Regions from separate parts of the Cytobacillus sp. ABV4_503 genome, predicted to be linked through region 1. Evidence: predicted binding sites of a transcription regulator. Region 1 holds the regulator's gene; the other holds the start of a gene.
What was found. Region 1 encodes Rex, which represses fermentation and respiration genes when NADH is low (regulators of the CRP and FNR family bind a similar motif). Its sites were predicted from a motif close to TTGTGAAATATTTCACAA; they were not measured.
Positions count from the first base shown of each region.

Region 2: a site for Rex is predicted at 7,536-7,553, ahead of qoxA (cytochrome aa3 quinol oxidase subunit II). Genes of this name have one in related genera too.

Region 1 is NZ_JBSWTH010000001.1:737-11,589, reverse strand. It holds gene ACXAD1_RS00075 (DUF4317 domain-containing protein) at 109-1,293, shown strand; gene groL (chaperonin GroEL) at 1,428-3,059, opposite strand; gene groES (co-chaperone GroES) at 3,120-3,404, opposite strand; gene ACXAD1_RS00060 (CPBP family intramembrane glutamic endopeptidase) at 3,722-4,447, shown strand; gene ACXAD1_RS00055 (YdiK family protein) at 4,494-4,697, shown strand; gene ACXAD1_RS00050 (redox-sensing transcriptional repressor Rex) at 4,719-5,363, opposite strand; gene moaC (cyclic pyranopterin monophosphate synthase MoaC) at 5,391-5,873, opposite strand; gene ACXAD1_RS00040 (ABC-F family ATP-binding cassette domain-containing protein) at 6,064-7,986, shown strand; gene tsaD (tRNA (adenosine(37)-N6)-threonylcarbamoyltransferase complex transferase subunit TsaD) at 8,215-9,243, opposite strand; gene rimI (ribosomal protein S18-alanine N-acetyltransferase) at 9,243-9,692, opposite strand; gene tsaB (tRNA (adenosine(37)-N6)-threonylcarbamoyltransferase complex dimerization subunit type 1 TsaB) at 9,711-10,415, opposite strand; gene tsaE (tRNA (adenosine(37)-N6)-threonylcarbamoyltransferase complex ATPase subunit type 1 TsaE) at 10,412-10,853, opposite strand, start outside.
Region 2 is NZ_JBSWTH010000001.1:2,151,442-2,170,070, reverse strand. It holds gene ACXAD1_RS10895 (AAA family ATPase) at 69-1,799, opposite strand; TPP riboswitch at 2,066-2,168, shown strand; gene thiT (energy-coupled thiamine transporter ThiT) at 2,234-2,833, shown strand; gene ACXAD1_RS10885 (hypothetical protein) at 2,936-3,205, shown strand; gene ACXAD1_RS10880 (hypothetical protein) at 3,328-3,567, shown strand; gene qoxD (cytochrome aa3 quinol oxidase subunit IV) at 3,647-3,952, opposite strand; gene qoxC (cytochrome aa3 quinol oxidase subunit III) at 3,953-4,558, opposite strand; gene qoxB (cytochrome aa3 quinol oxidase subunit I) at 4,548-6,524, opposite strand; gene qoxA (cytochrome aa3 quinol oxidase subunit II) at 6,514-7,503, opposite strand; gene ltaE (low-specificity L-threonine aldolase) at 7,888-8,919, shown strand; gene ACXAD1_RS10850 (hypothetical protein) at 8,966-9,142, opposite strand; gene ACXAD1_RS10845 (CAP domain-containing protein) at 9,296-10,138, shown strand; gene ACXAD1_RS10840 (YwzD family small protein) at 10,155-10,301, opposite strand; gene ACXAD1_RS10835 (hypothetical protein) at 10,573-10,701, shown strand; gene ACXAD1_RS10830 (DMT family transporter) at 10,744-11,682, opposite strand; gene ACXAD1_RS10825 (beta-propeller domain-containing protein) at 11,830-13,998, shown strand; gene ACXAD1_RS10820 (DUF3231 family protein) at 14,162-15,166, shown strand; gene ACXAD1_RS10815 (hypothetical protein) at 15,274-15,681, shown strand; gene ACXAD1_RS10810 (globin domain-containing protein) at 15,762-16,151, opposite strand; gene ACXAD1_RS10805 (zinc ribbon domain-containing protein) at 16,304-16,510, shown strand; gene ACXAD1_RS10800 (aldo/keto reductase) at 16,635-17,462, shown strand; gene ACXAD1_RS10795 (hypothetical protein) at 17,506-17,706, opposite strand; gene ACXAD1_RS10790 (hypothetical protein) at 17,868-18,440, shown strand; gene ACXAD1_RS10785 (hypothetical protein) at 18,474-18,629, opposite strand, start outside.

The DNA.
Region 1 (10,853 bases):
TAAAAAACCCTTATCAAAAAACGAAAATAAATAATAATTTATAGAGCTGATGTATTTTGTTATTCTAGTAAATATGCATATTGGGCAGCTTAGGAGTGGATTTTAACCGTGAACAAGAAAGACATCGCACAGATTCGGAAACAATTTAAGTTAAATAATGACTTACTAAAGATCTCAGATATTTTTAATGTCTATATTATGAAGGAATCAAGCGAGATTTATCATTATGAGAGCCAGCCCTTTGAAATGCTGGACCAGGATCAGCAGGAGCTGTTTATGGATAACTTCAAAAAGCTGCTGGGCGGCCAATTGGATGAAAAGCTCTTTGAATTAAAGTTTCAGCGGGATGCCGAAAACAGCAGTCAGCTCATCCTGCATCAAGGATTGCTAAGCAGTGATGCTGAAGGCTGGATGGATCAAATGCTTCAGATAGTCGGCAAAATGCTGGGAATCCGGCAATATGAAAAGGATATTGTCGTTACGTTCATTCGCGGGGAATATCTTAAGCCAATGAAACGCCGCAATGCAGAAGCCGAGGAAAGTGAAAGGGATGCCGTATATTCTCATCCCTTTATTCTCTGCAGCATAAATAACACGCAGGAACCGAAGAAAGAACTGCTTTTTGACTATGTAGAAAAGGAATTTAAGTATCATTTTACTGTTGATCCGATTATCAACCTCAAAGCACCAATTTCAGGGTTCCTATTTCCTTGCTTCACCGATCATGCTGCTGATGTCAATCATGTCTTGTATTCAGCAGGCAAGGTCCATGAGCCCGACCACCTGTTCATAGAGGACGTTTTAAACGGGGAAGAAACGATGACGGCGCAGGATGATAAAATCGTTTTTGAGGAAATTATTAAAGACGTAACAGGAGATCAGCTAAGCACATCAACACTTTCCAGCGTATATGAAGAGATTAACCGGATGATCGTGGAAAACGAAGAGGATGAACCGCCGAAGCTGGATTCCAAAGACGTAGAACGTGTTTTAAAGGTGAGCGGTCTCGAAGATATTAACTCAGAAAAGGTCCAATCTGCTTATCAAAAAATCATCGATGATGACAAATATGAAATAAAGGCAAGCAGCGTCCTGCCCAAATACAATTCAAAATCAATAAAAATCAGCACGAAGGCAGCCAACATATCCATCTGCCCGCAAGACCTGAGATATGTCAAACAAGTCCATTTTGATGGCAAGCGTTACCTGATGATCGAGGTGGAAGAAGATACCGTGATTGAAGGCTTCACCATGATTCCCGAAACATTTGGCGGGGGTTCGGATAAAGAATAAATAAAAAAAGGAATTCCCGAATAGGAATTCCTTTTTTGTTTGAGTTATAAGCATTTTAGGGATCAGCGGGACATGTAACCTGTCCCTATGTTCTGGAGGAAGATACTTTAAAACGTTGGATTCAACGCTTTAAATTACATCATGCCGCCCATTCCACCCATACCGCCCATATCAGGCATTGCAGGGCCAGCATTTTCTTCCGGCTTGTCAGCAACTACTGCTTCAGTAGTTAAGAACATAGCTGCAACAGATCCAGCGTTTTGAAGAGCTGAACGAGTTACTTTAGTTGGGTCAACGATACCAGCTTCGATCATGTTTACCCACTCGCCAGTAGCAGCGTTGAAGCCTGTTCCAACTGCTTCGCGCTTTAAGCGGTCAACAATTACAGAACCTTCAAGGCCTGCATTGTGTGCAATTGTGCGTACAGGCTCTTCCATCGCACGCAATACGATGTTGATTCCTGTAGCTTCATCGCCATCAGCCTGGATAGCAGCCACTTTGTTGTATACGTTTAGAAGGGCAACTCCACCACCGGAAACGATGCCTTCTTCTACAGCAGCACGTGTAGAGTTAAGGGCGTCTTCGATGCGAAGCTTGCGCTCTTTCAATTCAGTTTCAGTAGCAGCACCAACTTTAACCACGGCCACACCGCCAGCTAGCTTAGCCAGGCGCTCTTGTAATTTCTCGCGGTCAAATTCAGAAGTAGTTTCTTCCATTTGAGTGCGGATCTGGTTCACACGGCCGCCGATTTGCGCGCTGTCTCCAGCACCTTCAACGATCGTAGTGTTTTCTTTTGAAACAACCACTTTAGAAGCGCGTCCTAAAGAGTCGATTGTAGCAGATTTAAGGTCACGGCCTAACTCTTCAGTGATTACTTCACCGCCAGTCAGAATCGCGATATCTTCAAGCATAGCTTTACGGCGGTCACCGAAGCCAGGAGCTTTTACTGCTACCGCGTTGAAAGTTCCGCGAAGCTTATTCACTACCAGTGTAGCAAGTGCTTCACCTTCAACATCCTCAGCTACAAGCAATAAAGGCTTGCCTTGCTGTACAACCTGCTCAAGTACAGGAAGGATTTCCTGGATGCTTGTAATCTTCTTATCAGTGATTAAGATATAAGGGTTTTCAAGAACCGCTTCCATCTTATCAGAATCTGTAACCATGTATGGAGAAGCGTATCCGCGGTCGAATTGCATACCTTCTACTACATCAAGCTCAGTTGTGAATCCTTTAGATTCTTCAATTGTAATAACGCCATCGTTGCCAACGCGCTCCATTGCTTCAGCAATCAGCTGGCCAACTTCATTGTCAGCGGCAGAGATTGCAGCAACCTGTGCGATGGATTCTTTATTTTCAATTGGCTTTGAAATAGCTTTTAACTCTTCAACAGCTGTAGAAACAGCTTTTTCGATTCCTTTGCGGATGCCCATAGGGTTGGCGCCTGCAGTTACATTCTTAAGTCCTTCACGGATCATTGCCTGAGCAAGAACAGTTGCAGTTGTTGTACCGTCACCGGCAACATCGTTTGTTTTGCTTGCTACTTCAGCAACAAGCTTTGCACCCATGTTTTCAAAAGCATCTTCAAGTTCGATTTCTTTTGCGATTGTCACACCATCATTAGTGATTAATGGAGAACCGAATTTCTTCTCAAGAACCACGTTGCGTCCTTTAGGTCCAAGAGTTACTTTTACCGCATTTGCAAGGGAATCCACACCGCGAAGCATCGCGCGGCGAGCTTCTTCACTAAATTTAATCTCTTTAGCCATTGATAAAAACCTCCTCAAAAATTTTAGCTTTATCTTTTAATAATCTTCGCTTGATGGCGATTAGCCAATTACAGCAAGAATGTCATTTTCGCGTAAAATTAAATATTCTTTGCCTTCGTACTTCACTTCAGTACCAGCATATTTTGAGAAGATGATACGGTCGCCGTCAGCAACCTCAAGGTCAACACGCTCGCCATTTTCAAGAACGCGGCCAGTTCCCACAGCTACAACTTTACCTTCTTGAGGCTTCTCTTTAGCAGTGTCCGGCAGTACGATGCCGCTTGCAGTTTTTTCTTCAGTTTCAACAAGCTCGATAATGATTCGATCACCTAGTGGCTTTAACAAGTGAAACAACCTCCTCAAATAATATGTAAATATTTTTATTTATTAGCACTCTCTCTGTATGAGTGCTAACACAATTATTATATTAATGAATCTTATATCTATTTGCAAGGGTGAAGCTTAAATTTTTTAGAAAAAATTTCATCCGCCGATACACGCTATTTTTCGACACAGACAACCACTTAAGTATACTTCGAAGCTCTTCACTTTAAACATGGTATTTTGCTGCTTTGATGCTGATATTTGAAACCCGCTCCTTTTTAAGAGTACAATGGCTTTAGGACTTGTTTTCCAACATTCAGATTAAGGAGTATAACATTTTGAAGAAGGAATATTGGTTTATATTAATAGCTTATATTGCTATGCAGCTGTCCAGTTTGTTTGGCGTTCCGCTTGTGTTATTTATTGCAGATGCCCTTGGACAGAATCCCGAAGACATGCAGATCCTGGCTGTAGCCTACTGGCTTGTCATCAGTTTTACAGTCACACTGATCATTACGCTTCTATTATTAAGAAAAGAGATGAAAAGAGGCCTGGATAGGGATGCATCTCCCGCAGCAAGCTCAGTGGGCTGGGCAATAGGCGGCATATTTTTGGCCCTGATCGCTCAAGCCACCGCTGCAAGCATTGAAAATATGATTGGCATTGAAATGGGATCTGAAAATACGCAGCAGATAATCCGGATCATTGAGGCATCGCCAATCGTTATATTAATCAGTTCGGTCATCGGGCCAATCCTTGAGGAAATCGTCTTTAGAAAAATTATTTTCGGTTCTCTCCATAAGCGCTTCAACTTCTTCCTTTCGGCCCTGATCAGCTCAGTCATTTTTGCACTTGCCCATTTTGAGCCTGAACATGTACTGCTGTACTCGGCAATGGGGTTCACCTTTGCCTTTTTATACGTCAAGACGAAGCGGATTATTGTGCCGATTTTTGCCCATGTGGCGATGAACACCTTTGTTGCAGTTATCCAGCTGAATCAGGATAATATGCAAAAATGGTTAGAAGAAATGGAAAAAATGCAGAGCTTTATCAGCTTTTTCTAGCTTAGTGGAATGCTGTGCAGAGTTTTAAATTTACTGGGGGATTTTGATGAGAAGCACACCTTTGTTTTCAGGCTTTATTTACATCCTTCTCGGATGCCTTTTCACCTTTATAGCAATACAGAATATCCAGCGTGAAGAAACCTGGGGTTTCTTTACTTATTTTCTGATCATAATTGCCACATTCGATTTTGGCACCGGTCTGCGGATGGTTGGCCTGCATTTTAAATTGAAAAATAAAATGAAAAAATGAGCCCGCAAAAGGCTCATTTTTTTACACTTCTTCAGGATAATTTTTCAGAAAATAAACCAGTGACTGCAATTCCACTGCCAGATCGATATGATGGATACGAATCGAGGCTGGCACAGTGAGCCTCGCAGGTGTAAAATTTAGGATTCCTTTTATTTTCGCATTCACCATCCGATCGGTAATAGACTGGGCAGGCGGTGCCGGCACTGTTAAAATTGCCACCTGAATATTATTATTTACAATAACTTCTTCAAGGTCATCCATATGATGGACCGGCACATCGCCGATTTTCGTGCCAACCTTACTCTCATCAACATCAAAAGCTACTTCTATTTTAGTATTATTATTTTTAAGAAAATTATAGTTAAGAAAGGCTGTTCCTAAATTGCCTACCCCGACCAAAGCTACTTTAGTCAGCTCATCCTGGTCAAGAGTCTTCCGAAAGAAGCTCAGCAGGTAATTCACATTATACCCATATCCTTTTTTCCCTAACGCACCAAAATACGAAAAGTCGCGGCGGATTGTAGCAGAATCCACTTTTACCGCCTCACTCAATTCTGCTGAAGAGACTCTTTGTTTGCCTGATGAGTGAAGATTTTTTAGAAAGCGGTAATATAAAGGCAGCCGTTTAGCTGTTGCCTGCGGTATCTTAATTGGTTCATTGGCCATTCGTCCATCCCCATTTCTTATGATGAATTAACTTCTTTTAAAGTCTCCATTTTTTCCGCCTGTTTTCTCTATTAAAAAGGTTGGCCCAATCACCATTCCTTTATCTACAGCCTTGCACATATCATATACGGTCAGAGCACAGACCGAAGCAGCTGTTAACGCTTCCATTTCCACACCCGTATTTCCCTTCGTTTTTACAGAAGCAGTAATGATAAGAACATACTCTTCCGATTCCGCTTTCCATGAAAATGAAATGTCCACACCCTTTAGCGGCAGCGGATGGCACATCGGAATAATGTCCCATGTTTTCTTGCTCGCCATAATGCCTGCAGTTTGTGCAACAGCGAGTACATCCCCTTTTTTCATGGAGTTGGATGTTATCTTCTCGTATATCTCCTGATTAACAGCAATACTTGATTGAGCGATGGCTGTCCGTGACGTCTCAGGCTTATCGCTGACATCCACCATTTTTGCCCTTCCCTCTTGATTAAAATGAGTAAAATCCGCCATTCAAAACACCTCTCTTCAAAATCATACACTATTTTTCTGTTACTTTGTATGTGCATTGTATGGTTCCTCACATATTTATTTGCCTTTTGTCTTGATTGAATGCCCTGCAGAAGGGCTTATAGTCCTGTCTCCTTTATTGCCGAACATATATGAATGAGTTACACTTACTCTATACCCGAGGTGAAAGAACATGATACTATTACAAGTCAATCAACTGGCGAAAAATTTTGGCGCTGATCCCATTTTAACCAATATAAAGCTTGAAGTACAAACCAGGGACCGGATTGCGCTAGTAGGGCGCAATGGTGCAGGAAAGTCCACCCTTTTGAAAATTATTGCCGGACAAATGACATATGACTCCGGTGAGATTTTAAAGCCAAAGGAAGTTACAATTGGCTATCTTGCACAAAATACCGGCCTGGAATCAGATTTATCCATTTGGGATGAAATGCTGACTGTTTTTAGTCATCTGCAGAAGCAGGAAAAACAGCTTCGCAGCCTTGAAGAACAAATGGCAGACCCTGATATCCTAAATAACTCTGATGCCTATGAACGCATCTTAAAAGAATACGACAAGCTTCAGGTTGATTTCAAAGAAAATGGCGGCTATCAATATGAGGCAGATATCCGTTCCATTCTCCACGGACTCAACTTCAGCTCAATGGGCTATGACACTAAAATTTCATCATTGAGCGGCGGACAGCGTACCAGATTGGCCCTTGGTAAACTTTTGCTGACAAAGCCTGATATCTTAATACTGGACGAGCCTACCAACCACCTGGATATTGAAACATTATCATGGCTCGAACAATACCTGCAAGGATACAATGGCGCCATTCTAATCGTTTCCCATGACCGCTATTTCCTTGATAAGGTCGTTTCCCAGGTTTACGAGATTTCCCGCCGCCAAATAAGAAAGTATCCTGGCAACTACAGTTCATATCTGGATCAAAAAGCCGCGAATTTTGAAAGAGAAATGAAGGAATTCGAGAAACAGCAGGAAGAGATCGCTAAGCTGCAGGATTTTATCCAGCGAAACCTTGCCCGGGCCTCCACAACCAAAAGGGCGCAAAGCCGCAGAAAGCAGCTGGCAAGAATGGAGGTGATGGACAGGCCGCTTGGAGACGAGAAATCGGCTTCTTTTGGCTTTGACATTGAACGGCAATCTGGCAATGAGGTTTTAAATATTCATTCTCTTGCTATAGGCTATGAAAAGAAAGTGAGCGGAAATATTTCACTGCGACTGGCAAAAGGAGACAGCATAGCACTTGTTGGGCCTAATGGTATTGGCAAATCCACTCTGCTTAAAACCATCATCAAAAAAATCCCTTCTTTTTCTGGGGAGATTCAGTACGGTTCCAATGTGATAATTGGCTACTATGACCAGGAACAGGCGGAACTCACCAGCAACAAAAGAGTCCTGAACGAATTATGGGATGAATACCCTCTTAAACCGGAAAAGGAAATTCGGACAATACTTGGGAACTTTCTTTTCTCTGGTGATGATGTTCTTAAAACTGTTTCAACACTGAGCGGCGGTGAAAAGGCTCGTCTTGCACTTGCGAAGCTTATGATGCAGAAAGCCAATTTCTTAATCCTCGACGAGCCAACAAACCATTTGGACCTGGATAGCAAAGAAATTCTTGAAAATGCATTGATTGATTATCCCGGAACGATTCTCTTTGTATCTCATGACCGATATTTTATCAACAGAATCACAACAAAAGTAGTTGAACTTTCCAGTAGTGGTGCAACAGAGTATCTTGGCGATTATGATTATTATGTGGAAAAAAAGCAGGAACAGGAGGAATTGCTTGCACTTAATGAGCAAGTTGAATCCTCTCCATCACAACCTGTTAAGCAGGACAAAAATAATTATCAGCATGATAAAGAAGCCAAAAAGCTCGAACGACAGCGAAAAAGAAGAATGGGAGAAATTGAAGAGCAAATAGAAGCATTGGAGAAAGCAATTGATATGAATGATCAGCTTCTCTGTGATCCGAATGTTTATCAAGACCATGAAAAAGTGATGGGCATTACAAATGAAACTGATCAAGCAAAAGCAAAGCTGGAAGAGTTGATGGAAGAATGGGCACTTTTAGCTGATGATTAATAAAGGAAAATTCATAACTTTTAGACTGGTAGAATAGTCACTGCCAGTCTTTTTTATTATCCACAGAGATAAACACAAGAAAAACGCAGTTATATATACTCTCCACAGACTTTTCCACATTATCCACAAAACGAACTGATTTTATCCACATAATCAACATAAAATTCTGAAATAAATGATTTTATCCACAGAAAAAGTCCCCTCTTCGGTCGGGGACTTTTTACTAATTTATTTATCATTGTGGATAGTGATGTCTAAACCGGGATTGGCATTTAAATCAAGGCCGGCGAATTGTCCTTTTTCGAACAGCACACTTCCTGCTGCACCAATCATCGCTGCATTATCTGTGCATAAAGATAATGGAGGAATAATAAGCTTTATATCCGCTTTGCCCCCAAACTTCTTTTCCAAAGAGGACCGAAGTCCTTTATTCGCCGCAACTCCGCCTGCGAGCAGCAGCTGCTTCACCCGATATTCTTCAACGGCTCTTTCTGTTTTCGTTACTAAGACATCAATAACACTTTCCTGGAAGCTTGCGGCAAGATCTTCCGGCACAATGGCCTCACCACGCTGCTCAGCATTGTGAACAGTGTTGATAACGGCAGATTTTAAGCCGCTGAAGCTAAAGTCGTATGAACCTTCTTCCAGCCATGCTCTCGGCAGCTGAATCGTTGGGTTCCCTTCATGAGCGAGTCTGTCAATGTGAGGACCGCCTGGATATGGCAGATTTAATGTCCGGGCAACTTTATCATATGCCTCTCCTGCAGCATCATCCCTTGTCTCTCCAATCACTTCGAAATGGCCATGCTCCTTCATATAGACCAGTTCTGTATGTCCGCCAGAGACTACCAGGGATAGTAATGGAAATTCCATTTCTTCAACCAATCGATTGGCATAAATATGTCCAGCAATATGATGCACGCCTACAAGAGGAATACCATGAGCAAAAGCAACCGCTTTAGCGGCATTAACCCCGATCAGCAGCGCGCCTACAAGGCCAGGTCCTTCAGTCACAGCAATTGCTGAAAGATCAGAATATGTGATGCCAGCCTTATATAATGCTTCTTCCAGCACTATCGTTATCTGTTCAACATGATGGCGGGAAGCTATTTCCGGAACTACTCCTCCAAAACGTTTATGGCTCTCTATTTGGGATGCAACTATATTGGCTGAGATTTCACGGCCATTCTTAATGATGGCAACAGCAGATTCATCACAGCTTGTCTCAATTCCCATGATCCATTGATCTTTTTTCATTATAAATTCACCCACATTACTAAAGCATCTTCTTGATTATCAGTATAGTAGTTCTTCCTAATGGCTCCATTTTGAAAACCAAGCTTTCGGTACAAGGACTGAGCTGTGAAGTTAGATACCCTTACTTCCAGAGTCATCGTGATGGCCCCCATTTCAGACGCAATCTCTATTAACTTTCGCATCAGAGCTTCTCCAAGCTTTCTCCCGCGATATTCAGGGAGCAGCGCAACATTTGTGATATGAGCTTCGTCCACGACGATCCATGCTCCACAGTAGCCTATTACTTTATTTTCTTCTTCTAAAACAACATACAAAGCAAACTGATTTTGTGTTAATTCGTTAAAAAAGGCTTCCCTGCTCCAGGGTGTGGCAAAGGACTTATGCTCTATTTCCAAAACATCATCAATATCCTCTTCATTCATAAAACGGAAAGTTAAGGATTTATTCATACGTTCGCTTCCTCATCACTATAGCTTTTTTTCTTGGTTTGCTTTTATCCAATTAGCTTCAGCTTCCGCAATCCTAATATAATTAGGAACAAAAGTGTGAACTTCCTCAGGCTCTCGGTCTCTGCCTAATAAGGCAAGTTCGGCTGGCCTTGGATTATGTTCTGCAGGCGAAGCGTACACAGCCCGGTCTTTAAGGGATTCTGCGAAAACCTCTTTATGTAAAGGCAAATCATTCCCCATTAAAAGGACCTTCTCTTTCTGTTCAGAAAGCATTGATGCCCAATCTTTTGCAAGAAGGAGCTGGTCTTTCATAAGAGACTCTAATTTTCCTTCCTTATATTGATACAGGCCAGTATATATTTGCCCTCTTCGTGCATCAAACAGAGGAGATATGACGCCATTAAAGTATCTGCCGGCCGAAGCCGCATAAATTTCCAGGCTGGATACCCCAACCAGCGGCTTATTTAAAGTCCAGGCCAGAGTTTTTGCAATGGTAACCCCAATACGGACGCCTGTATAGGAGCCAGGTCCTTTCGCAACAACAATTTTATCTATCTCAGCTGGCGTAACACCACAATCTTTCATTAATATATCAATAGCCGGCATAACACGGACAGAGTGATTCTTTTTTACATTGGTAATATACTCGCCTATAACCTGATCACCATCCAGAAGAGCTACTCCCAAAGGGTAATTGGATGTATCAATGGCTAAAACCTTCATAACATAATCTCCTTACACAATTCCTCATATCTTTTTCCCTGGGGTTCCAGGACAAGCTTTCTTGAGTCATTATCATCAAGATATAAATAAATCGTCAATAACTCTTCGGGAAGCTGTTCTTTAACTAGATGAGCCCATTCTACAACTGTGACCCCATTGCCTTCAAAATATTCATCAAACCCCAAATCCTCAAAAGAATCTTCAACTCTGTATACATCCATATGATACAGGGGCAATCTTCCTTGGTATTCTTTAATAATCGTAAAAGTGGGGCTATTTACATTACGGGTAATATTAAGTCCTTTTGCCAGCCCCTTGGTGAATGTCGTTTTTCCTGCGCCCAAATCTCCTTCCAGAGCAAGGACATCCCCCGGCTGGAGCAGGCTGCCCAGCCTTTCCGAAAACGCCATCGTATCCTCTGGCTTCTTTGAGATAAAC
Region 2 (18,629 bases), 2.2 Mb from region 1:
TTTTGAATATTTACTAATGAACTGCATTTCCAATATAAAAACCGGCCTGCAGGGGGGCCGGTTTCTCATCATGCTATTACCATTTCAGACTTCAATTCTCCAACAATCTTCTGGACTTCACTGCCTTCCAGAGTTTCTTTTTCAAGAAGGGCCTCTACCAGTGTTTCAAATTGAGGGTGATGATTTGCAATGATCAATTCGCATCTTTCCAGTGCTTTCTGGAAAAGATCCTGCATTTTTGCTTCTTTTTGACCTTTGTTAAAGGTAAGCTCAAAGCCGTTATCAAGTAAACCGGTATCAACCATTTGCTCAATGATGTGCTTGGCTTGTTTAACATCACCGCTTACTCCAATGCTGTGCTCGCCAAGAATCATTCGTTCTGATACACCGCCTGCGAGAATCATGGCAACCTGATCAAGCAATTCACTTGTTGTCGATAAGTGAAGTTCTTTTTGTATTGGTGCTACATACCCAAGTGCTTCGCCGCGCGGAATGATGGTTGCTTTGCGGACGGATCCGGGTTTTGTTAAAGCAGCCACTAATGCATGGCCAGCTTCGTGTATGGCAACCCGCTGCTTTGTACCGTGATCCTGCAATGCCCGGGTGGTTGTTCCCAGAATGGTCCGGTCAAGCGCATAATCCAAATCTTCTTTTGAGATAATTTCCTGGCCGTTACGGACAGCTCTGCGGCTTGCCGTTTCAAAAAGGGAATGAAGATCTGCACCTGAGAAACCAGAGGTGCTTTCTGCTAAATCACCAAGTGTTGTCATGACATCCTCAGCCAGTAATCTATTTTTTGTGTGAATATTGATAATCTCTCTTCGGCCCTTTGTATCAGGAAGAGGGACATTGAAGGAGAAGTCAATCCGTCCCGGACGGAGGAATGCTTCATCAAGCATATCCTTCCTGTTTGTCGCTGCAATAAATAGTATTCCATCATTGGAATGGCCGCCGTCCAGCTGGACTAGCAGCTCAGTTAACGTCTTTTCGCTTTCTTCTCCGCCATGCTGCTTTCTTCTGCCTGCCAATGCATCTACTTCGTCAATGAAGACGACGGCAGGAGAATGCTTTCTTGCATTTTGGAAAAGGTTTCTTACTCGGGAAGCTCCCACACCAACGAACAACTCATTAAAACCGGAACCGCTGGTTGAGAAAAAAGTGGCTCCAAGTTCTTTAGCGATTGCCTGAGCCAGCAATGTTTTTCCTGTTCCAGGAGGCCCGTATAATAGAATTCCCTTCGGCGGCTTAATCCCCATTTTCAGAGAGCGCTCAGGTTCTTTTAATATAGAAAGAGTCTGCATGATTTCCTCTTTCATTTCTTCCTGAATTCCGCCAACATCTTCCAGTGAAATGGAAGGAAGGGCCTTTGGCTTAGATACACTTTGTTTCATGGTATTTGTAGCACCCATTCCGCCTTTTCCTGACTTAAACAGGTAAATGCCAATGGCTATAAACAAAAGGACTACACCGCCCAGAATCCAAGGGGTATAAGGTCCTGTGGTTGCGAACGTATATTGTATATTATAGGTTTCTACTAATTTATCAACCATCTCACTGTTGGGAGGCACATGGGAGATGTACTCGCCATCAGGGGCTGTGATCAGCAGTTTCCCATTTTTGTATTCCTGTACTGCAACAGTCTTTCCATCCTGGGAGGCAATAATTTTTTCCACAGAAGAAAACGGAACTGTCACATCCTTATTTCCTGCTTGTACGGTCCAAATAACCGCCGCCAAAATCACCGTGATCACCAATGCAATAGAAACAATCGTCGAAGGCTTCTTTAGACGTGATTTCAACTATTTCCCTCCTCATTGAACATACCTACATTATAAGGAAATAGTATTGTTAATAACAGGGTTTTACTTTTTTTAAACGTTGTAAATTATGGAAAAATAGTATAGTTTATAAGAAAGTGTGCTACAACAGCTATCAGATGGCATAAATATGTGAAAAAAATGTGACAAGCAGGGTGAAAACCTGGCATATAAATTAAAAAAGTTTTTTCAAAGAATCCTTTTCACAATGTTTCATTTCATATATACTAAAATCGGATAATTCAATAACGTGCCACAAGGGGAGCATTTTGCTGAGAGTGAATAGTTCGCTGTTCTGACCCTTTGAACCTGTTAGATAATGCTAGCGCAGGAATGTGGAATAAAAGGCGGAAGGAGATTTTCTGCCTGCTTGTTCTCCCTTGGGGTATCGTCAACGATTAAAGGGGGATTTTTTTATGAAAAAATTAAGCTTAACTGCGATGATTGAAGCTTCATTTTTTGCAGCATTTGCCATCATTCTGGATTTTCTGCCATCAATCAAGCTGTCACCGTCTATTTCCATTTCCGCCGCGATGATTCCGATCTTTATTTTGGCTTTCAGGTGGGGTTTTAAGGTAAGCTTCATCGCAGGCCTCTTATGGGGAATTTTGCAGATTTCCATGGGAGATGCCTGGATCGCCACTCCGCTTCAGGCATTTATTGAGTACTTTGTCGCATTTGCCTGTATTGGTTTTGCCGGTTTGTTTTTCCGGCCAATTCAAAATCAGCTGCACAGGGGAAACAAGAACAAAGCATTGGGCTGGATAGTTTTAGCTGTGTTTGCCGGAAGCCTTGCCAGGTATTTCTGGCATTTCATAGCAGGTGTATTTTTCTTTGGAAGCTATGCGCCAGAAGGGATGTCGCCTGTATTATTCTCCTTCATGGCAAATGGCGCAACAATGCTTGGTGCTGCTATTCTTTGTTCCATTTTAGCAGCATTAATTATTTCTTCGGCACCTGGATTAATCATGAGAAAATCAGATGAAATTATTCAATCGCAAAAACATGCTTCCTGATTATAATCTGCCTCTTTGAATATATTTCAAAGAGGTTTTTTTCATATCTTAGGAAACTCCTTATGAAAAATGGGTATATTACTCAAAAAGGGGAGTGATTGTTTGTCAAACACATTGCAGGGTAACATCATAACAGGTGTCTTTGATGCAGAAACCAGTGCCTTTGAGATCCAAAAGGTTAAAAGTTTCACTACCCAGTCGATTCTCAACAAAAATCAATGTGAAAATTTGTATAACTATTTAGCCATCCATGAGGAAGATGAGGGAGGACAAATTATTACACTGTACGATCAAATGCCGTTAATGCTGACCAGGCAGGAAATATGCAGTTTAAAGAAAGATTTGGAGAACATTAAAAAACTATATCAGTAGAAAATCGCTTTGCATCTTGCAAGGCTTTTTTTCTTGCCAAATTAAATTTGACAAATTTGTGACAAAAAGTTTGACAAATTTGTGAACATAGTTAGAATATTAAATAAAAGGGGATGAAAAACATGACATTAAAACAGCAAAAGGTTCTTCACTTTTTTAGGAATGTTACAGCAGCAGGTATACTTTTAGGATTAATTGTCTTTATTTCCAGCTTTTTTGTAAGCGGTATCACGGGTGAGTATGTTTTATCAATCGGCTTAAGCATTATGGTATCATCCATGCTAATTTTTGGATTTGGATTTTTTATCAATGTAATGGAAGAAATGACAAAGGGAAGCAAGGGAATCAGACAATACAAATAAAACCGGCCTCCAATAGGGAGACCGGTTTTTTGTATTATTTGGTTCATCGGTTGGACATGGCGCTTCTGCTTATCTTTAATTAATGAGCAGCGTGCCCAGAAGTCAGAACCCAAATTGAACCCACTACAATAACGATAACCATAAATACGGCATAAATCATATTTACCAAGTTCGTTTTGCCGTCTTCGCCTTCTCTTAAGTGCATGAACATGAAAAGCTGCATGCCTGCCTGAATGACAGCCAGTGAGCCGATGATCCACATGATAACTTTAAAAGAGAGGTTCGTTTTTAAGGCAATACCTGCTGCTGCAAATGTCAGCACAAGGGAAACAACAAATCCAATGACATGGCTTATCGGGAAGCTTTTTGATTGATGATGTTCCATTTAAGCCACCAGTCCTTTCAAATACACGAATGTGAAAATAAAGATCCAGACTACATCAAGGAAGTGCCAGTAAAGGCCGATAATAAATGTTTTTCTTGCTGTAGTAGGGGTAAGGCCTCTTTTTAAAAGCTGGATAATGACCATAGTTGCCCAGCCAATACCCAATGTAACGTGGGCTCCGTGTGTACCCAGCAAGACAAATAAGCTGGAAAGGAACGCACTTGTCTGCATCGTTGCGCCTTCATGGGCATAATGGATAAATTCATTAATCTCCATGAATAGGAATCCTGCGCCAAGAGCAAGGGTAATCACCAGCCAGGTAATTAGCCCTTTCAGGTTATGCCGGCGCATTTCAAAAATGGCGATCCCCATTGTAAAGCTGCTTGTCAAAAGGAGGACTGTCTGAATCATGACATCCTTGATCACAAAAATGTCTTTATGTGTTGGACCTCCTGCAAAGCGTTCATATAATACACCATATACTCCAAACAGAGTGGCAAATAGAACGATTTCAGCGCCAAGGAAAACCCAGAAGCCAAGAATATTCATCCGATCCTGTTCAGTTTGATATTCAAGGGGCAAGGAAGTATCCACTTTAGCTGACATGATCATGCACCTCTCCTTCTGTTTTTCTCCAGGCATTTTCAATTCTGTGAATTTCATCTTTTTTAACATGGAAGCCTTCATTGTAATCGAATGAACGGATGATCAAACCAGCAAAAATGCCGATGGCAGCTACAGCTGCAGCAATGTGCCATTCAAATACAAGGAGGAAGCCTGCGATGCCGAAGATGACACCCATATAAATCGGAAGCCAGGAATTGCTTGGCATATGAATCTCTTCAATTTCACTGTCATATAACGTTAAGCCTTCATTCTTTTTCTTCATGTGCCAGAAAGGATCAAGGGATTTAACCTCCGGCAGCTTTGCAAAGTTATAGAATTGAACTGGTGAAGCAGTAGACCATTCCAATGTTCTTGCATCCCATGGGTCGCTTGAGATGTTTCTGTCAGCATAGCGGATGCTCCAGTAAATGTTGTAGCAGAATACCGCGAACCCTGCTGCCAGAATGATCGAACCAATTGCCGATAGCATGAAGAGTGGTGCAAATCCTGATTCCGCAGAGTATGTGTATGCACGTCTCACAGCTCCGTTTAATCCAAGGAAGAACATAGGCATGAATGTTACGTTAAAACCAATAACAAAGAGCCAGAAATGCCATTTTCCGATTTTTTCATTCAGCATGAAACCGAACATTTTTGGCCACCAGTAGTACAGACCTGCAAATACGGCAAATACTACACCTGGAATTAATACATAGTGGAAGTGGGCAACAAGGAATAATGTATTGTGATACTGATAATCCGCTGCACCCATTGCAAGCATTACACCTGTAACCCCGCCTATAACAAAGCATGGGACGAATGCCAGTGCCCAAAGCATGGCGGAAGTAATTTTTATGCGGCCTTTACGCATCGTAAACAGCCAGTTGAACATCTTAACTCCGGTCGGTATGGCTATCGCCATCGTCGTGATGGAGAAGAAAGAGTTAACTGCAGGGCCTGATCCCATTGTGTAGAAATGGTGAACCCATACAACCATACTTAAAAGGGCAATTCCAAGGATGGAAAATACCATTGATTTATATCCAAACAAAGATTTTCTTGAGAATGTTGCAATAACTTCTGAGAAAATCCCGAAAGCAGGAAGGGCAACAATGTAAACCTCAGGATGTCCCCATAGCCAAAACAGGTTAGCCCAAAGCATATCCATTCCTCCGCCTGACACTGTAAAGAAGTGTGTTCCATACAGACGGTCGAATGTCATCAACGCCAATGCAACTGTGAAAATTGGGAAAGCAGCCACAATCAGAATGGATGTTACAAAGGTAGTCCATGTGAACATCGGCATTTTCATCAGTGTCATGCCTTTTGTTCTCATTTTCAAAATCGTGACGATAAAGTTTATACCTGTCATTAGAGTACCGATACCAGCAATTTGCAGTGCGACTGCGTAAAAGTTGTTGCCGATTCCCGGGCTGAATTCCTTGCCTGCAAGAGGGAAGTAAGATGTCCAGCCTGCATCAGGCGATCCTCCGATGACGAAGGAAATATTAAATAGCATAGCTCCGCTGAAAAACAGCCAGAAGCTTAGAGCATTCAGCTGTGGAAAAGCAACGTCACGCGCACCGATCTGCAGCGGAATGACAACGTTCATTAAACCAATTAAGAACGGCATAGCCATGAAAAGAATCATAATAACGCCGTGTGTTGTAAAGATTTCATTATAGTGCTGGGAATTCAAAAACTCCATTTCAGGTCTCGCTGTCTGAGCTTTCATCAGCAAGCCGTCCATTCCGCCGCGGAAAAACATCAATACTGCGGAGATGATATACATGATACCGATTTTTTTATGATCAACTGTAGTCAGCCATTCTGTCCAAAGGTATTTCCACTTTTTTAAGTAAGTGATGCCAGCGACTGCACCAATCATCGTTAACAATATAGCAATCTGTGAACCTAGTATAAGGGGGTCCCCAGTAATAAAAAACTCATCCCATTTAATGCCCATGATGGTCACCTCCATGGTTTTCTTGACTATCATGGCTTTCTTCTTCGCCATGACCTTCGATTACGTTTGGATTCTCATTTTTATAATTGTCATCTTCTTCGAAGGTTTTACCTTGATATCCATGCCCTCTGTAGAGCTCAGGATTTGTATAAGCCTTCGAATTTGGATCAGCATGATTGACCCATTCTAAATGAGTATTGGAATATGTCAGTCTTCCTAAATGAGTAGGCTTCAGCAGCCCTTCATACTCATCTTCCGTTAGCTTGGGAGCTGTATCCTTAACGTCGTCAACCCATTGGTCAAAATCTTCCTGGGTTTGTGCAAGCACTTCAAATTTCATATCCGCATATCCACGGCCGTTAAAGTTCGTGTTCTGGCCTTCATAAGATCCAGGGTTGTCTGCAACAAGATACAATTCTGTTTCCATTTTTGGCATGGTATACTTTTGTCCGCCAAGAGCTGGCACCCAGAAAGATTGCATGGTGCTTGCAGATGTCATCTTAAAGAGAACTGGCGTATCTTCCGGTATATTTACATAGTTCACTGTCTCAATGCCTTCTTCAGGATAGCTGAAGATCCATTTCCAGTCTGCAGATGTTACATGTATTGTAATAGGTTCTTTTTCTTCATAGCCCTTTGGTGTTTCTTCCAGAGCATAAAGAGTTTTTACTGTCGGGATTGTCAGGGCAATGACAATTAATATCGGAATCCCGGTCCAGATAATTTCAAGGAGTGTACTGCCATGCTCCTCCGGGGGTTCATAATCTTTATTTTCAGGTCGTTCCCTGTATTTCCAGACAATGTAGCCGAATAATCCAAATACAACTGCAACGACAAGAAGCATCCAGATCAGGGACCAGTTAATTAATTCGGTTATGCTTCTTGCAACGGGGCCCTGAGGTTCAAATACAACCATATTACAGCCGCTGAGAACCATTAAGGGCAATAGAGCTGTTAAAGAGAGCAGCATTTTCTTCATCTGATGTTTCATCTCCTTTTTGACAAAAACTATTGTTAAATAATTCACAAATAATGTGCGGGTTTTCACAAAGATGCCAAAAAAATATATAGCTGATAAACATAAACATCCTTAAAACCTTTATTTAACTTAGTTATCACTGTGTAAATGATATTAACATAAGCAAATATGAAAAGTTGTGACAAAAGTGAGAAGGAAATAAATGTAAGGTGTTAGAGTGGCTGATAATTTTGCACAAATAGCATTATTGCAGGGTTTTGGCCATCAAAACAACTTTTGAACAAATTTTGAACTTTATTGCGACACCCTAATTACTCTCTTTGTTGAAAAATACTGAATAGTACAGTAACATGGACTAAAAATAGAGAAGGACAGGGTGAGGGTATGATTGATTTAAGAAGTGATACAGTTACAAAGCCAACTGAAGAAATGAGGAAAGCTGCTTATGAAGCAGCAGTTGGGGATGACGTATACGGAGAGGATCCATCAATCAATAAGTTGGAAGAGACCGCTGCTGAGGTGCTTGGTAAGGAGGCAGCTCTGTTTGTAACGAGCGGCACTCAGGGAAACCAGATTGCCATCTTAACACACTGCCGACCGGGCAATGAAATCATTCTTGAAGCAGAAAGCCATATTTTTTATTATGAAAGCGGTGCTTCTTCAGCTTTTGCCGGAGTCCAGACAAGGACGCTAAATGGGACACGAGGTGCAATGAATCCATCAGAAGTGGAGTATGCCATTAGGGGAGAAGATCAGCATTATCCGGAAACTGGATTGATTTGTCTGGAAAATACTCACAATAGAGCTGGCGGTGCCGTAATACCTATTGATAATATGAAAGAAATATACAGCATTGCAAAAAGGAATAATATTCCCTTACATATTGATGGGGCAAGACTGTTTAATGCAGCCGCAGCCTTAAATCTGCCGGCTTCTGACTTGGCTGAACACTGCGACACAGTGCAAGTATGTCTCTCAAAGGGGCTCGGAGCTCCAGTTGGTTCCATTCTTGCAGGCAGCAGGGAGTTTATTGCTGCAGCAAGAAAATGGCGCAAAAGATTAGGCGGGGGACTCCGCCAGGCTGGGATCATAGCAGCCCCGGGAATTGTTGCATTAACGAATATGAGAGAGCGTTTAGCCGAGGATCATGAAAATGCTCAACTTCTTGCTCAGCAGCTTGGGCAAATCAAAGGGATAGAAATCGTAAATCAAGTGGATACAAATATCATTGTGGCTGATGTAAAAAAACTTAAAATGAATTCATCGGAGTTTGTTGAAAGGTTAAAAGCTGAAGGCGTGCTTTCAGGAACTTTTGGACCCTCTTATGTGCGTTTTGTTACTCACTATGATGTTACTAAAAACCAGCTTGAAGATGCAATTAATGCCATACAGAGAGTTTCTGTTCAAATTTCATAATAAAATGTAAAAACGCATGTTTCCCTTAAACATGCGTTTTTCTGTTTCAAATTATTCTTTGCATCGGAACAGCATTGTAATGCTGTGAATGAAAATGACTTTGATGCCAAATGCTGTGATAAGGATAGCCTTGATGAATTGGCTGCCACCAGGGCCCATACTGCATCTGAGGATATCCATAATAATGTGCTCCATTTATGCCTGTAATTATATATTGCCTCAAAGATATTCCTCCTTATTTATCTTTATCAATAAGATATGGCCAAACAATGTTTACGTTCTCTCTCGATGACTTCTCTATTTTTCCACCCATACTTTATGAATGTCTCCATATGATAAGAACGTTATAAAACACTTTCTAAAGGAGAATTGAAAAATGAACTTAAAGAAAAATGTTCTGCCAGGTCTCTTCCTGATTCTCATGCTCACGGCATGTAATAATAACACAGAGCAGGGAATGCACTCCGGGGCATTGACAGATGAAGATCTCCAGGAAATAAGCAATGCAAATAATGTGAATGTGGATAGAGAAAGACGGGGAGCAGCTCCTCTGGAATTGCAGCGTGTAAATAATGGCTATCTAACTATTGACCCGAATTCTTATAGTACAGCAACACCAAGTCAGGAATTTCCACACAGCCAATTAACAGATGATGGCGGAATGCCCTTATTCCAATTCGGAGAAGACCAGCAGCAAGAACAGGGTATGACACCCCAGCAGCCTGAAAGCCGCCAATTTGCGCAGCCAGATCAGCAGGAAGGCGGACAACAGCAGCCGAAATCAGCAGTGCCTCAAGAAGATAGCGATAGAGGACAGGCACCTGCAGCTCAAAATGATGAAATTAACAACTTTGAATCGAAAGTAATTGAATTAACAAATGCAGAACGTCAGAAAAATGGCCTAAATGCATTAAAATCAGATAATCCGCTAAGTAATGTGGCACAAGCGAAATCAAATGATATGCAGCAGAAAAATTACTTTTCTCATACAAGCCCAACTTTTGGGTCGCCATTTGACATGATGAGGGATTTTGGGGTCAATTACAGCAGCGCTGGCGAAAATATTGCCATGGGACAGCAGACTCCTGAACAAGTTGTTCAAGCATGGATGGAAAGTGAAGGGCATCGGAAAAATATATTAAACAGCACTTTCACACATATTGGTGTTGGATATACGGAAAATGGCTCCTATTGGACACAAATGTTTATAGCAAAATAAAAAGGAAATCGGCACATTAGCCGATTTCCTTTTTATTAATTAAAGGTTCAAGCTGATTTTTTATTTCATCAAGCAATTCATGAATGGTCACTTCGTTATCTGTTTGCCCTTTATCAAGGGCAGATTCCAATAGCTTCGCAAAATCACTAAAGTTAGTTTTCATAATAGCCACCTTCAAACAGCAATGTATTTATGACACTATTCCCTGTTGCGATTTTTTAAAACATTATATACTATCTATTTTCCGGAGTAGACGTGACGAATAATGAACAGCCATTCAATCTTGTTTTTTGAATTTATGTTTAGGTCCAAAAAAAGTCGGGTAATAAATACTGATAAAATTTCTCATCTGCCCCCATACCAGTCTAGTGCATAGCGAATAGTATAGCAGGAAAGAGAATATAGATTCATTTATTAAATCAGGAGGTCTGGTTATGAGATTGGTGCAAATGGATATTGATCAGCTATTGGAATCCACATCGGAAATTGCCGAAGAAGATCTTGGCTATATGATCAGACATGTAGAAATTGATCATTTATTAGAACGAACCCAGGATTGGTAATATATATGGAAACTCCCCGCAGTCAGGAACTGAGGGGAGTTTTTATGCTGAAGACTTATTTTCTTGAAAGTGATTCTTAAGTCGAAGAGATTTTTTAGAAGATAATACAACGCCCAATGCGACAATTCCTCCGCCGATTATCTGATACAAATACAATTTTTCCTCCGTAAAACACAATGAGAATATGATAGCGAAAACAGGAAGAAGATTCAGAAAAACACCTGCTTTGGCAGCTCCTATTAAGGAAACTCCAAAATTCCAGGATAGAAAAGCCATAATTGAAGCCAGGAAACCAACATACAGCAAGATTCCTGCGGAAGTTAAGGATAAGACAGGCTCTTCTTCCATTACAGAATATTCAATCAAGCTTAATGGCGCCAATAGTAATATGCCGAGAAATGATGATGCATAAAAAGAAGATAGTACAGGCAATACGCCTGAATATTTTTTGCCAATGACCGAATACAATGCCCACATAATGACTGCAGCCAAAACGTATAAATCTCCCGCATTTATTTTCCATGTAAGAAACACTTCAATCGATCCCTTTGAAATAATGAATAAAATTCCCAAGACTGACAGGAGAATTCCAGCTCCCTGGTGGGCTAGAAGCTTTTCTCTTAAAATAAATATGGCCAGAATGGCGATAAAAAGTGGTGTTGTGCTGTTTACCACTGATGCATTAATGGAAGTGGTGTATTGCAGGGCAAAATAAATGATTGTATTGTAACCGGCAACACCAGTCATTGCCAAAAGCAAAATGATCCGCTTATGTTGCCAAATAATGTTCCAATCTTTTTTTAGCTGCTTGACCATAAAAGGGGTTAAAAGCAAGAATGCAATAATCCATCTTAATAGGGAAAAGAGGATTGGAGGAAAATAATCGACACCAATTCTCCCAATAACAAAATTACCGCCCCAAATCATGTTCGCTAAAATCAGCATTAAAAAACCGTACCTTTTGTTTGTCTCTCCCAGCAATTGAGAAAACCTTCTTCCTGCACTGTAATAAATTACATTTTACCTTTACCGCCAGGAAAATTCATTAATTTCAGAAATTTAATAAATAATAATTTGTAACTATTGGAAGATTTAACCCGTCAACTTACTTAAAAAGGGGTGTCTTTCATGAAGAAAAAATGGCTTTTTCTAGGCGGAGTCACAATGATTATTATTTTTTTGGCGTCTTTTTCATTCCTTAACAGATTAAAAATTGTCGGTAATCTGGCAGAAAATAATGAAGAAGTTATAGTTCTAAATAATAAAGTATGGGAAATTACGTTTTCAAAAAAACTTAATCCAGATAGTGTTAACAGCCGCTCGGTTTATATTTTAAATGAGAAGGGGGAAAAAGAGCAGGTTAAAATCTCTCTGGAAAATACTAATAAATCCATTGAAATTCAGCCCCCTTCTAAAGGTTATAATTTAAATTCTCCACATTATACCTTGGTCCTGACAAAGGATATCAAAACAAAGGGCGGGCAAAATTTGAATCAATCAGTAAAAACTGCTTTCAAAGTTATAAATACTCTGCCGGCAATCGGCTCAAGAAAAAAATTGAACAATTACTTTTCAAAAATGTCCAATGAAGACAGGACTGTCCTTGCTGGAAGGGATATGGCAGTGAGTGAGGAGAACAGCAGTGAAAAGAGCTCATCAGATTCTGCAGGTGCAGACTATTCCGGGACAAATATTCAAGTAGCGGGTATAGATGAAGCTGATGTGGTAAAAACGGATGGCACGCATATTTACAAAATCACTGATAATAAAGTCCAGATTATTAAGGCCATGCCTGCTGATAAAATGAAGATGGATTCTGTATTAACATTTAATCAAGCCTTCTCTCCCTATCAGTTATTTATAGAAGGGAATCAATTAATAGTTGTGGGCCACAGCTATATAGATGCTCCTGATCATATTGGAAAAGCGGCTTCAGAAAAAAAGATTGCACCTGCATTTCATTCCACAAAAACGATTGTATTCAATATCGAAAATAAACAAAAACCGGTACAAATTAGAGAGGCAGACATCGAAGGAAGTTTGCTTGCTTCCAGGCTAATGGATGGAAAGGTATATTTTATTACAAGTTATTATCCTGAATATTGGATTCTGGAAAGAAATAAAAATGCAGATCTGCGTCCTCGTTATTTTGATACTGCCAAGAGCAGTGAGCAGCAGATCGTTGATTATAATGAGATAAAATATTTTCCTGGTTCCCAAAACGCAAACTATATTAATATAGCTGTATTGAATGTAAGATCAAGCAGAGAGCCACTATCTATCACAAGCTACTTAGGCAGCGGAAACGAATTCTATATGTCCCATAATAATCTATATTTATCAGCCGTCAGCTACAGCAATGAAATCATTGCAGACAGACAGATGCCCCAGCCGGATACGAGCATCTATAAGTTCAATATAAAAGATGGAAAAGTAGAGTTCCAGGCATCAGCTGAAATAGAAGGCACCGTTTTAAATCAATTTTCAATGGATGAGTATAATGAAAACTTCAGAGTGGTAACAACCAGGGGTGAAGCCTGGGACGAAAGAACCCCTTCATCCAACAGCCTTTATATACTGGATAAGAATTTAAAACAGATTGGACAGCTTGAAGACCTGGCTAGAGGGGAACGGATTTATTCTGCAAGGTTTATGAATGACCGAATTTATATGGTTACTTTTAAGGAAACTGACCCGCTCTTTGTCATTGATGGATCAGATCCGAAAAAACCTTCTGTACTGGGTGAATTAAAAATTCCCGGCTTTAGCAATTACCTGCACCCATTGGATGAAAACCATCTGATAGGCTTCGGGTATGATACGAAGATAACAGGAGGCAAAGGTACAGGCAGCCAGCCTGTTATTACTACGGACGGTGTTAAAATATCATTATTCGATGTAAGCAATACAAATAAGCCCGTGGAAAAAGATACCGAAATAATAGGAGGACGCGGAACATATTCACCATTAAATTACGATCACAAAGCTCTGCTCATTCATAAAAAGAAGAATCTATATGGATTTCCCATTTCGATTTACCAGAATAAAGAAGGAAGCCAGTTTGAATCCACATTCGACTTCCAGGGTGCGTTAGTATACAAAATTACTGCCCAAAGTGGAATCGAGCTTCAAAGTAAAATTACCCATCAGACAGAAAATGCAATCTATGAAGAATGGGAAGAGACAATAGAAAGGCTTATTTATATCGGTGATCACATTTATAGCATTTCTCCTAAAAAAGTTGATGCCTACCATATTGATGGATTCAAAAAAGCAGGAGAGCTCGAGTTAAATTAATTTATAGGAACCGGCCTCTTTTCTGGCTGGTTCTTTTTCTTAATGTGCCTGTAAAACAGTATGATGGAAATTAATTTCCATATCTTTGAATGAAAATGCTGAATGAAGGCAAATATAAAGCTGATAGTATATAAATATAATTTTACTAACGGCTGGTGAGAATATGAACGGCAGCAGTATTCCTAAATTAATTTCGTCTGAAATGGCATTGCTCTGGAATACCTATGTAGCAGATACTGCAGCAGTCTGCTGCATAAGGCACTATATAAAAACAAATAAAGATCCAGATGTCCTGCCAGTATTGAAATACGCGCTTTCCATCGCCAAGGATCACATAGACGACATTGCCTCGCTCTTTAAAAAAGAAGAATTTCCAATACCTGATGGATTTAATGAAAAAGACCTGCACAATGACACTCCTAAATTATTTTCGGACGTAACCTATTTAAGATTCATGCATCATTTGGGAAGAACCGGATTGAGTGCCTATTCACTTGCTAAATCAGTTTCTGCAAGAAAAGACGTTCGCAGTATGTTTAAAAAATACTATGAACAAACAGAAAAACTTTTTGATATGGCAGCTGAGGCTATGCAAGAAAAGGGAATTTTCATTCGATCACCATACATAGAATATCCCAAGAAAGTTAAGTATGTATCAGACCATCGTTTTCTGGGCGGGATTGTAGGCAAAAGGAGGCAGCTGCTGGCCATCGAAATTGCCCATCTGGGTACAAATATCGAGTTATCCAATATTGCCAAAACCATGCTTTTGGCTTTCAGCCAGGTAGCTAAACAAAAAGATATAAGCGATTATTTTAAAAAAGGCTATGAAATGAGCCTGGAGCATGTCGAATATTTTCTCAATGTCTTAAAAAATGACGATGTAGCCTATCCAAGCACATGGGATGGTTCCATTACAGACTCAACCATTTCACCTTTTTCGGATAGATTAATGATGTTTCTAATCGCCAGCATAACGGCGGTCGGCGTAATGGACTTTGGTATAGCTATCGGTGCAAGCATCAGAAAAGACCTGGCTATTCAGTATGCTAAAATGATGATCAAAGTCGGTGATTTTGCAGATGATGGAGCAAAGATTATGATTGACAACGGCTGGCTTGAAAATCCGCCTCAATCACTTGATAGAGAAGAGCTCAGGAATAAATAGCTAGAGCACCTTTTTATAGGTGCTTTATTTTTTTAATATGAATGCAAACCAAAATTTGGGGTAATAGGTTACTAGCATAGAAGAATTATAAAAGGAGATGAACACATATGCGTAAATGGATTCTTGCATTTACCGCCTGCATACTGATGACAGCATGCAGTACAGAGGAAGAAAATAAGGAAGAAGCAGCGAATGATTCAACTAATAGCCAGGAATATAATGATGCTACGAATACAGAAGGTGAAGAAAAGCCGCTGTCAGTAGCTGAATTGGATGATCGTATTGATGAGGGCATGAATATTGATACTTACTCGGCCGAAGTTCAATCATGGGCGGAAAAAGGGCAGCTTGAAATGGAAGACACTGTTATCGTCGAAGATGAAAACACCTCATCTGCTGATATCCTTCAGCTTGCAGATGGATTTCTCGGAGTAGCTTATGATGAAAAAGAGGTGACAGAAGTTAAGATGTTCCAGTCGGTAGAACATGTAAAAGAATATTTTGAATCGCTATAACTGGAAAATCGCTTGGACTGGATGTTTAAAACTATATACTTACTCATTTAACAGAGAATAGACCTTCCGAATCGGAAGGTCTATTCTCGTTCCGGGCTATTGACCATAATGGCCGCCACCTGCATTAATCGATCAAAGAATAGAACCGATGCTGGAATTTGATCGAGCCCCGTTTCCTTGAAGGCCTCTTTCATGCAGGCAAGCCATCTTTGTGCTCTTAAAGGTGTAATCTCGAATGGCAGATGCCTTTGTTTCATGGCCGGCGGTCCAAACTCCTGGCTGTAGAGGGGAGAGCCTCCAAGAAATTGTGTAAGAAACATCCTCTGTTTTCGCTTAATGTCCTCTATGTCTCCTACAAAAAGGGGACTTAATACGGGATCAGCATACACACGCGGATAAAACGCCTCCACAAGCTTTTCAATGGTCTCAGCTCCGCCAATTTCTTCAAAAAGTGTTTTAAAGTCATGCACAATTCTTCACCTGCTTTAATTACATTAATTATATTTGTCATTATATAGAAGTTATTTTAGCTTAAGTGTGATTAAAATCACAGTACGATTATTGGCGAAACTTTTTTCAGCTGTGAACGTAAAGTAAGGAAAGAAATCGAAAGGGTGAGAATATGGAGAAAAAGGGCTGTATTAAATGCGGCAGCAGTGATGCCGGCCAAAAAGAAGTTGCCATGACTGGTACAGGACTTTCCAAAATGTTTGATATTCAGCATAACCGCTTTCTGGTAGTTTACTGTAAAAACTGCGGATACTCAGAATTCTATAATAAAAACTCTTCCACTGCAGGAAACGTTCTGGATTTTTTCTTCGGGGGATAAAAGTATCTGATCATACATTGCCTAATATGGGGCAATGTTTTTCTTTTTAAGCAAAAGATTTTGTTAACTGAAAATAATGTGAGAAAATTATCCAGTACCCTAATTCCTAAAAAGAGGTGAAAGAATGGAAAATTTACAATCTGCTGCAACATTACATAACGGTGTCAAAATGCCGTGGCTGGGACTGGGTGTTTTCAAGGTTAAGGACGGAGACGAAGTTGTCCAGTCAGTTAAATCAGCCATTAAAGCAGGATATAAAAGCATTGATACGGCAGCTGTCTATCAGAATGAAGAAGGTGTAGGCCAGGCAATCAAGGAAGCAGGCGTACCTCGTGAAGAACTATTCATTACCACAAAAGTCTGGAATTCTGACCAGGGCTATGATTCTACAATCAAGGCATTTGAAACCAGTCTTAAAAAGCTGGGTCTCGATTATATCGACCTTTACCTGATCCATTGGCCTGTGAAAGGGAAATATAAAGAAACATGGAAAGCCCTTGAAACTCTTTATAAAGAAAAAAGAGTAAAGGCAATTGGCGTGAGCAACTTCCAGATTCATCACCTTGAAGATCTGATGCAGGATGCTGAAATAAACCCTATGGTTAACCAGGTAGAGCTTCATCCTTTGCTGAACCAGACTGAGCTTAGGGAGTTCTCCAGGAAACAGGATATTCAAATAGAAGCATGGTCACCACTTGCACAAGGAGAGCTTCTTGAAAACGAAGCATTGAAGGAAATTGCCCAAAAGTACAGCAAATCGGTTGCACAAGTGATCTTAAGATGGGATCTTCAGAACGAAATTGTAACAATACCCAAGTCAGTAAAAGAACATCGCATCATTGAAAATGCTGATGTATTTGACTTTGAGCTTACTTCAGAAGATATGGACAAAATCAGCGGCTTAAATGAAAATAGACGAGTAGGTCCTGACCCTGACAACTTCGATTTCTAAATAATGCAGGAAACCGGCAGGCAAAAAGCCTGCCGGTTTCCTTTTATTCCTCAAAATAATCCCGAAATTCTTCTGTATCCGTTTCGCCTTTATTCTTAAAGTAAGGATTATCTTCAGTCGAATTTTCCGGATCAAGATTTGTCTTTATTACAAGTGTTGGCCCCGAAGTATGCCCCGCAATCATCCGATCATCCAGTTCTTCGAAATCCGGCAGCTTTTTACTTCCTGGTTTTATTGGATCCATGGCTGCACCTCCCAATCCATAGCGTGCAATAAGCAGGCGGAATTTATTCACTCATGTACCTTGATAACTAATTAATGTTTGCACAGGGGGAAAAAAGGATATTAGGGAAGAAAACATTCTTTGGTACATAAACCCACCTTGTGTTGATGGAGGAAGAAACAATGAGTATTTACGAGAATATTTTGGATATCCTGGAGAAAAAGGGAGCTATATCAATCCCTTCCTTGCTTGACGAAATAAATAGACAAAGTAACTTTCAGAATACCAACCGGAAACCGCTTGAATTATCACATGTAAAATCTGTTATCAGCAGAAAAAGAGAAATTTTCCATATAAAAAATAATATTGTCACGATTGATCCTGATAAAGATCCCATCGTTTTAAGTGTCAGCCTTGGCGGTTATCCCGGGCCATGGTACAAAATTGAAGTGGACTTTATCAACGGACGTTTTGTATATTTTGAATGGCATTTAAGTTCGTTCTCACCTAGAAATGAACTGCCTGCAGCTTCAGGCAGCATTGAGGAGTTTAAGAAGGAATTATATCGGCTGAAAATTTGGAAGTGGCAGAAGGAATACCAAAACCCTGGAATAATATTGGATAGTGTGACATGGTCCATAAAGCTGATTACAAAGGCAAATATTTTTGAGAGTCAGGGAATACAGGCATTCCCTAAGGGCTGGGAAAAGTTTTGCAAGGCACTTTCAAAGCTGACAGGTAAATATATCTGCTAAAAAGCTGCTGCTTAGGAAATAGCTGCAGCTTTTTTAGTGTTCTGAAATCATCTTAAGGACAAAACTCTTATCTTCCTCATCAATAAAAAGGCAATATTCTTCTTCCTCCGTAATGTCAAGAAGAAGCTGAAGTTCTTTTGGAATATGGATAGAGCCATTTTCAGATATAAGTCTTTTATTATGGGTTGA